Regions from separate parts of the Paenibacillus sp. FSL H8-0548 genome, predicted to be linked through region 2. Evidence: a T-box and tRNA genes for the amino acid it is inferred to sense, from the RefSeq annotation. Region 2 holds a T-box; the other holds one or more tRNA genes.

Region 1 (4,497 bases), 2.7 Mb from region 2:
GCCAGCACCAGCCGCTGAGGCGTCATCCCGCGCTTGCCTAGTGACGCGAAAAAGTAGGTCATCCCGGTCGCAAGCGCTGCACCCAGACAAGCAAACAGCATCATCAGCCCATACGAATAACCCGGCAGAAAGGCCAGGCAAAGTGCAATCGCGAATGCTGCCCCAGAGCTGATTCCCATCAGCCCGGAGTCGGCCAGCGGATTACGCGTCGTCCCCTGCATGATAGCCCCGCATACTGCAAGGCTGCAACCGACGATCAGATCGGCTACGGTACGAGGAAGACGTAGGGTTTGAATAATTTGATGCTCAGTGAGAGTTGGATCAAATCGGAAAATAGCCTCCCATGCAGTCGCTAACCTCATGTCGGCGGCACCGAAGCTAATCGATGCCGCCGACATGAGAACCGTTAATCCAAGCCCTACCACCATGTACATGGTGAAGTTTATCGCCCCACGGCGTTTTTGTTCAGGCTTGTTTTTCATCGTTTTTTCCTTTCCTCACCTATTGACAGTCTAGTTGAAAGCATTGCTCTATATTAAAAAACTTATTTAGCTAATTTCAGCAATTGATTTACAATATGATCAATCAATGCACTGGAAGTCATTATATCCGTGGACCATGATAGCGAGGAACCCACCGCTACGATCCGATTATGCTCCACAGCAGGCAGTGATTTCCAAACCGCATTATCAGCAGGAATTTCCGTATCTCCTATGGATATCAGATAATCCCCAATGTAAGCGGCCAAGACCTCCATAGAGATATCTCCCCAATATTTATCTGCGTCAATAATGTCAGTTTGAATTTTTGACGGTACCTTCATTTGAAGCTCATTATAAACAAGCTCGCCAACCGCATGCTTGTCTCCAGCAATGTAGTTACTTCCATCACCAAATTCTCCCATCGTAATCGTCACGTCTGAAAGACCTGCATTCTGAAGAGCTAGCTTCGCTTCATCGATTTTTTCGGCATAAGCATTCAAAACAGCCTTAGCCTCTTCCTGCTTGTTCAAAACATCGCCAATAAAATGTATCCGCTCTTCTGTAGTCATATCACCATAAGGGACATAAATTGTCGGGGCAATTTTGGATAAGTCCTCATAATTTTCATCGCCCCATGCTAAAATAATCAGATCAGGCTCAAGAGTCATGACATCTTCCGGCTCCGCTTTTATATTAATGGCGTCTTTAATCTGGTTAGCAAATACAGGCTCCGTCTCGCCCCTTGCCGCTCTTGCCACACCTAGAGGAGTTACACCTAGGGCCACCACATCACCAACCAAATAATCGACCACAACACGTTGAGGGTTGTTAGGCACCTCAACATCACCCTTTACTGTGGATATCGTTCTGGTCTGCGAGACGGCTTCCGATACTTCCGGTTGTGTCGTCTGTTGTGTCTGCGTAGGCACTGGATTCACCGTTCCACCGTTATTCGCTGGCGTCCCCGACGTACATGCCGACAGCAACAGCATCATACTCATCGCCACCGCCAAGACCATTTCTTTACTTTTTACTTGTCCAAACATAGTTAATTCCCCATCTCTATAAGACTTGACTAGACTCACTAGTTCCTTCTCATTGTAGGGAAAATGATAATCATTATCAATACCATCAACCTGCATGGATAGTGCGCTTATTTTCCGATAATCACTTGGCGTCATCTTGTAATACTTCTTAAACATCCTAAACAGGTTTTTCTCATCTGCAAAACCAGATCCTGTTGCGATCTCTTTAATGGTTGCTGCTGTATGCTTCAAGTCATGACAGGCAGCTTCAATCCTTCTCTGAATGAGATACTCCTGTAAGCTCATCCCTTCCTTCTTTTTGAACAGCCGTGTCAATTGCCCACCACTGATCCCAAACATATCGGCAATTTCTTGAAACATAATCGGCTCCCTGTAATGTTTATCAAGATATATCTTCGCAGAACATGCTGGATCTGGCTGGAGATACCGAATCTTACCACCCTCAAAATCTCTGTACACCTCATGAAGCAATTGATATAAAAAACTTTTGGCTTGTAGCTGATCCATCGCCTTGCCGCGGTTCCAGCCATTCATCATCTGTTGAAACCAATCGAGTAGCAAGATGGGATTACTTGGCGTATAACCAAACTGTTGAACAAATGGATTCACTTGCTCCAGTAATTGCTGCAGGAACTTCTTGAAAAAAAGAGGTGATTCTGCTTTATAAAACACCATAAAGATCTTCACAATCTCCCCTTTAGGCGAAATACTGAGCAGGCTCCCCTTCCCGCCGTGAACCAAACCGAAGCGTTCCATTCTAAATGTGGTTCCATTCAATTGAATTTGTGCTTCTCCTCCGCATGCATAGATAAACATGCTACTAGGCATTTTATACTGGTCCAACGGGTATTGGGACGCTACATTCTGAAAGCGTACATCTATTAATGTAATAATCGAACGTGTCCAAATGCGGGCCATCGTATCGATCATCTCCGGAGTAAATACCTGGCTTGCTTCTGCTTCCTCTTGCATCTATTCGCGCTCCCTCATCTCACTTTTTTCCAATTTATATATCAAACATAATTTGATTTTGATTATCAATATCATTATATATTAGGTAAGTATATCATCATTAAGTGACATTGGGGAGCAGGCAACGGACGTTATGCTTTTCTTCATCTTTTTAGCATTTTACTGACTCAATCAAGTCCTTATACAATTAGCAATGCTATTCACTCGCTCGCAATAATGCTTCAGTTACATAATTAATCTGAGCAGTAGCCGAATAAATGTCAGTGTAATTAGATCCAAGCTTTCTTCAGCACATGCTATGAATGGAGTCTTAAAATAAAACAAAAAAAAGCCCATCAGATAAACCATCTGATGAACCATTAACTTTAGTGTGATGCCGATGAGAGGACTCGAACCTCCACGGTTTCCCTCACGATTTTGAGTCGCGCGCGTCTGCCATTCCGCCACATCGGCATATCGTTTTAACAAAAAATGGCGTGCCCTAAGAGATTCGAACTCCTGGCCTTTTGATTCGTAGTCAAACGCTCTATCCAGCTGAGCTAAGGGCACATGTTATAGAAGAAATATGATGGAGGCGCCACCTAGACTCGAACTAGGGGTAGAGCTTTTGCAGAGCTCTGCCTTACCACTTGGCTATGGCGCCATCATAATGGAGCGGAAGACGGGAATCGAACCCGCGACCCTCGCCTTGGCAAGGCGATGCTCTACCGCTGAGCCACTTCCGCATAATAATGGCTGGGGATTCAGGGATCGAACCTGAGAATGACGGAGTCAAAGTCCGTTGCCTTACCGCTTGGCTAATCCCCAACAATAGGTGAAACACATTTACTTCAAGAAAAATGGGGCGATCGAGGGGAATTGAACCCCCGAGTGTCGGATCCACAAACCGATGCGTTAACCACTTCGCCACGACCGCCATAATCATATTCAGGTGCTTTGTCTACAAATTGCTCGTTTATAGACAAAAAATAAAACCCACTTATGTGGGTCGTTTGCTAATGCTTGCATTAGCAAGTTGCGCCCTGAAAACTGGATACGAAAGTTAGGTTTGCTGAAACCTATTATGCTGCTGTCTACTGGATGTATGGGTCACAGTAAACGTGTTTAGGATAAGCCCTCGACCGATTAGTATTCGTCAGCTACACACATTGCTGTGCTTCCACCCCGAACCTATCAACCTCGTCGTCTTCAAGGGGTCTTACATACTGGGAAATCTCATCTTGAGGGGGGCTTCGCGCTTAGATGCTTTCAGCGCTTATCCCGTCCGTACTTGGCTACCCAGCGGTGCTCCTGGCGGAACAACTGGTACACCAGCGGTACGTCCATCCCGGTCCTCTCGTACTAAGGACAGCTCCTCTCAAATTTCCTGCGCCCGCGACAGATAGGGACCGAACTGTCTCACGACGTTCTGAACCCAGCTCGCGTACCGCTTTAATGGGCGAACAGCCCAACCCTTGGGACCTACTTCAGCCCCAGGATGCGATGAGCCGACATCGAGGTGCCAAACCTCCCCGTCGATGTGGACTCTTGGGGGAGATAAGCCTGTTATCCCCAGGGTAGCTTTTATCCGTTGAGCGATGGCCCTTCCATTCGGTACCACCGGATCACTAAGCCCGACTTTCGTCCCTGCTCGACTTGTAGGTCTCGCAGTCAAGCTCCCTTATGCCTTTGCACTCTGCGAATGATTTCCAACCATTCTGAGGGAACCTTTGGGCGCCTCCGTTACATTTTAGGAGGCGACCGCCCCAGTCAAACTGTCCACCTGACACGGTCCCCGAACCGGTTTCACGGTTCTAGGTTAGAACTCCGATACGATCAGGGTGGTATCCCAACGGTGCCTCCACACAAGCTGGCGCTCATGCTTCGTAGGCTCCCACCTATCCTGTACAGATCGTACCAAAGTTCAATATCAAGTTACAGTAAAGCTCCATGGGGTCTTTCCGTCTTGTCGCGGGTAACCTGCATCTTCACAGGTATTAAAATTTCACCGGATCTCT
Region 2 (4,497 bases):
TATGTGTGGGAGATCAGGTCGTACCATTGCCGCCTAAAGAGTTTGAGCTTTTGTATCGGCTCGCTTCGGAGCCGAACCGAACCTTGACCCGTGATCAGATCATCATGCGCGTATGGGGCGTCGATTTTGAAGGAGATGAACGGACTGTAGATGTGCATGTAAAGCGACTTAGGGAGAAGTTCTCTAAACTAACAGACAGCTTTGAAATTGTGACAGTTAGGGGGTTCGGATATAGGTTGGAGGTTAAGCATGTTTAAGACGCTCTATGTTCGAATTGTATTCTATTATTTTTCTGCTGTCCTTATAGGAGTTGTAGTCGCTTGGGCTTCAGCGCTTTTTGTTTTTCAGGATTCTAAAAATAAATATACGGAAAGTGAGCTTCGGGAGAAAGGTGAAAATATCGTTAAGCTGTACAATCAAACTAATCCTGAGGATAAGCAGTTGTTTTTGGAGAAGGCTGCACAGCTCTCGTCCGTTAGGTTGAAGATCGTTGCTCCGGATTCGCAAGAAGAGCAGTTCATTAACTGGTCTGCGGAGGACAGTTTCTGCGATTGTGATCTATCGATCATTGTCCCATGGGTATTAAATGGGGATGTCTATCACATGGAGCTTGCTCAATCATCCTCCGTAGATGCCTACGGATCGTCAGTCTTAACGGAAATTGCACTTATACTGGCCATTGTCCTTTTAGTGGGAGGATCGATTATTTTGCTGTTTGCCAGACATTTGGTTAGCCCGATTCAGAAGGTTACGATAGCGGCCAAACAGCTTGCAACAGGCGATTTTAATGTGAAGCTACCCGAGGATCGTCGGGACGAAATGGGCTCGTTATCTACAGCCATTAATCAAATGGCTGTGGAATTAGGGCAACTGGACCGAGAGCGGCAGGAGTTTGTTGCTAACGTATCTCATGAATTCCAGTCTCCGCTTACTTTAATTAAAGGCTTTTCTACCATGCTGCTTGAGGGAACACTTAATGAATCGGAGCGTGTACGATCCATTGAGATCATGATGCAGGAGAGCGATCGCTTATCGAAGCTGAGCGAGCATTTGCTTCGGTTAGCGACAATAGACTCAGAGAAGTATGTGTCTTCCAAAGTGTACTTTGATCTTGCTGAACAAATTAGGCGCACGGTTCTCACTTTTGAGCCTTTATGGTCGGCTAGGCAGTTGGACGTAGAGATGCGAGCATCCCGAACGATGGTTCATGCGGATGAAGAGCTTCTGAACCAAGTATGGATCAATTTGATGTCGAATGCGATTAAGTTTGCGCCTATAGGCGGGAAGATCGCAATCGATTTGTATGCTGAAGAAGAGCAAGTGAAGGTCGGATTTTTTGATAATGGGATTTCAATCGCATCTGAGGATCGCGAGCGAATATTTCATAGATTTTTCAAGGCGGATCGAGCCAGAGACCGCTCTATAGAAGGCAACGGATTAGGTCTATCCATTGTGAAGAAAATCGTTGATATCCATGAGGGAAGCGTTCAAGTACAATCGGATAGCGGGGACGGAAAAACGTTTATTGTCATCATCCCCAAAAGCGCTGAGGCCAGGGGAGCGTTAGTTAAATCGTAATAGTTCACACAACATAAATCTTGACACAGCAGCCCGCTTCCTGTATAAATACATTTAAGCATGAAACTGGATATCAAACATTAGTGAATGGGACAGTAATCTTGGACAGATAGTCGCAGCGAGCCGGGTCAGTGGAAGCCGGTACGGATGTCTTAGATGAAGCGGGCCCAGGAAATGGTTTGCCGAACCGAGCAAGCAGAAGTAGGCAAATCCGGTCATGGACCGTTACGAAAACGAGGGGTCAAGTCCGGAAACAGGCTTGGCACTTAGAGTGGTACCACGGGATCTTCACGGCTCTCGTCTCTTATTATAGAGACGGGGGCCTTTTTTTATTTTCGAGGAAGGGGAGGATGCAGGGATGATTCACGAACAATTGATAGCAGCCATTGAAGAAATGACGGAAAGTATGTTATTGGAGGGTAAGCTTGCTCGGCCAGAGAAGCTCGTCATTGCTCTCGAGCATCCTGTTAATTTGGAGCATGGTGATTACAGCAGCAACATAGCGATGCAGCTAGCCAAGTTATTAAAGCGAGCACCCGCTCAGATTGCTGGCGAGTTCCAGCAAAAGCTGCAATCCCATCCACTCCTTTCTCATTCGATTGCACAAATCGAGGTTGCCTCGCCAGGTTTCCTGAATTTTTATGTGGATTGGTCGTGGTGGGCAGCAGCCTCTGAGCAGACTTCAACTTCAAAAACAGCATTGAGAAATAAGGTGCTAGTAGAGCATACATCGATCAACCCAAACAAATCGGCTCATATTGGACATTTGCGCAACTCCTGCATAGGCGACACATTAGCTAGAATGCTGACAAAAACAGGCTGCCAAGTTGAGGTGCACAACTATATCGATGATCTTGGCAATCAGCTGGCGGATACGGTGGTTGGTGTTTTACAAACAACGACGAAGCAGCCTTACGAGCGTTTCGGGGATTTTTGCTGGGAGACGTATTCTAAAATAAATAAAGCATATAAGGAAAATCCAGATCTGCTCGAGCAGCGTACGAGTGTACTAACCCAGCTGGAGGAAGGCCATTCGAATGTTGCATGGATGGGGCTGCTCATTGCTGAACGTATTGTACGGGAGCATGTAGAGGAAATGAAGCAATTTGGCATTTCCTATGACGTTTTGGTGTGGGAGAGCAGCATCGTAAGAGAGGGGTTTTGGGAGCGAGCTTTCGAGCTGCTGCAAAAAACAAGCATTTTCCGCAAGGAAACCGAAGGGAAGCTGGCAGGCTGCTGGGTGCTTAAGCATCAGGAGCATGAGGCAGATGAAACTAATGAGTATCAGACGGATAAGGTGCTTGTGCGCTCCAACGGGATTTTAACGTATACAGCGAAGGATATTGCCTATCATCTTTGGAAGTTTGGTTTGTTGGATAAAGATTTCCGTTACAAAAGGTTTTCAGACCGTCTATGGTCAACCCATGCAAGCGGAGCGAAGAAAAAAATCGGTCACGCTGATATGGTGATCAATGTCATTGATCAGAGACAGGAATACCCGCAGGCGATGGTTAAGCAGGCGTTGCTGGCCCTTGGCTACGAGCAGCAAGCTGAGCAATTGCGACATGTTAGCTACGGTGTTGTTTCATTAAGCGCGAATACAGCAAAAGGGTTAGGCATCGATACATCAGAGGGCAAGCATGCTTATGCCATGAGTGGAAGACAGGGAATTGGCATAAAAATTGCAGATTTCTTAGTTCAAATGGAGCAAATCATCGACGGCAAGCGTTCCCGCAAAGCTGGCATTACGAGCCATGCGATAGCTGCTGCTTCCATTCGCTACTATTTATTGCGCTTCCAGCTTCAGACGGAGATTGTCTTTGATATTGACCAAGCGACAGAGGTTTCAGGAAATACCGGCGTTTATATGTTGTATTCCTATGCCCGCTCCTGCAGTATCTTGCAGAAGGCAGGGGAGGGTGGTCGCAGCTTAGGCTGGGAGCTGGCGTTAGGCGAGCTAGAGCCTGCCGAGCACCAGCTGCTTCGTCAGCTGGCTTACTGGCCGGAGACGCTGCAAGCAGCCGTCAAGGAGCTCTCGCCAAGCCTGCTTTGCAGCTATGTTTATGATCTCTCTGCTTTATTTAACCATTTTTATGCGGTTTGTCCGATATTGAAAGCAGAGGGGCAGGTCAAGACCAAACGTATCTGGCTTACGGAGCGCTATAAGCAGGCTATGCAGGAAGCTCTTGAGATTTTGGGTTTGCCCACCCCGAGCCGAATGTAGCCGTATGTTCCATTCATGCAATTCGATTGCCTGTCATATAGTTTAACGCAGAGGTACAGGCAGCTGAGGATAGCGACGAATGGAAGGCGGGTGCTTAGCTTGGAGCATGCAGCTCAAGTTGATGAGTTCATACCAGATGTAACGATAGATTTTGCTGTACAAGGGATGAGTTGTTCCGCTTGTGCGGCGAGAATTGAGAAGGCTGTTGGCAAAATGGACGGTGTCCAGATGGCAGCAGTCAGCTTCCCGCTTCGAACGGCATGGGTACAATTTAAGTCAGAGCAGCTTGGACCCGAGCAAATAGCTGATCGAGTCAAACAGCTAGGCTTTGTTGCACTGCTGAATGAAACAGCCAAGGAAGGGCTGGAACAAGAGCATAAGACGCTGAAAGTCAGGCTTATTATGTCGGCTGTTCTTACGCTGCCGCTTCTAACGGGAATGCTGCAGCATATTCCCCTTTTAGAGCCGTTGCTGGCAAGCTTGCCATTATGGCTGACGATGCCTTGGCTGCAGCTTGTTTTGGCAACGGTTATCCAGTTCGTCATCGGCATGCCCTTTTATTTCGGCGCTTACCATGCGGTACGTGAGCGAAGCGCAAACATGGATGTGTTGGTTGTCATTGGTACAACAGCAGCTTACCTCTATAGTCACTATGTTGTATTTCTTAATGGATGGTTGCAGCCTTTGTCAGCCTT

What was found. The T-box of region 2 lies ahead of argS (arginine--tRNA ligase). A T-box ahead of a tRNA ligase gene usually reads a tRNA of that ligase, here a tRNA-Arg.
Region 1: it encodes a tRNA-Arg, which carries the amino acid that the T-box ahead of argS (arginine--tRNA ligase) is inferred to sense. The anticodon was not compared.

What each region holds. Positions count from the first base shown of each region.
Region 1 covers NZ_CP152049.1:6,267,783-6,272,279, forward strand. Annotated here, with positions in the region: gene MHI37_RS26610 (iron ABC transporter permease) at 1-482, opposite strand, end outside; gene MHI37_RS26615 (AraC family transcriptional regulator) at 545-2,500, opposite strand; tRNA gene MHI37_RS26620 (tRNA-Leu) at 2,875-2,953, opposite strand; tRNA gene MHI37_RS26625 (tRNA-Arg) at 2,973-3,049, opposite strand; tRNA gene MHI37_RS26630 (tRNA-Cys) at 3,070-3,143, opposite strand; tRNA gene MHI37_RS26635 (tRNA-Gly) at 3,151-3,225, opposite strand; tRNA gene MHI37_RS26640 (tRNA-Gln) at 3,233-3,307, opposite strand; tRNA gene MHI37_RS26645 (tRNA-His) at 3,341-3,416, opposite strand; rRNA gene MHI37_RS26650 (23S ribosomal RNA) at 3,606-4,497, opposite strand, start outside.
Region 2 covers NZ_CP152049.1:3,616,375-3,620,871, forward strand. Annotated here, with positions in the region: partial or broken gene MHI37_RS15280 (response regulator transcription factor) at 1-257, shown strand, start outside; gene MHI37_RS15285 (HAMP domain-containing sensor histidine kinase) at 250-1,578, shown strand; T-box leader at 1,653-1,886, shown strand; gene argS (arginine--tRNA ligase) at 1,937-3,802, shown strand; gene MHI37_RS15295 (heavy metal translocating P-type ATPase) at 3,902-4,497, shown strand, end outside.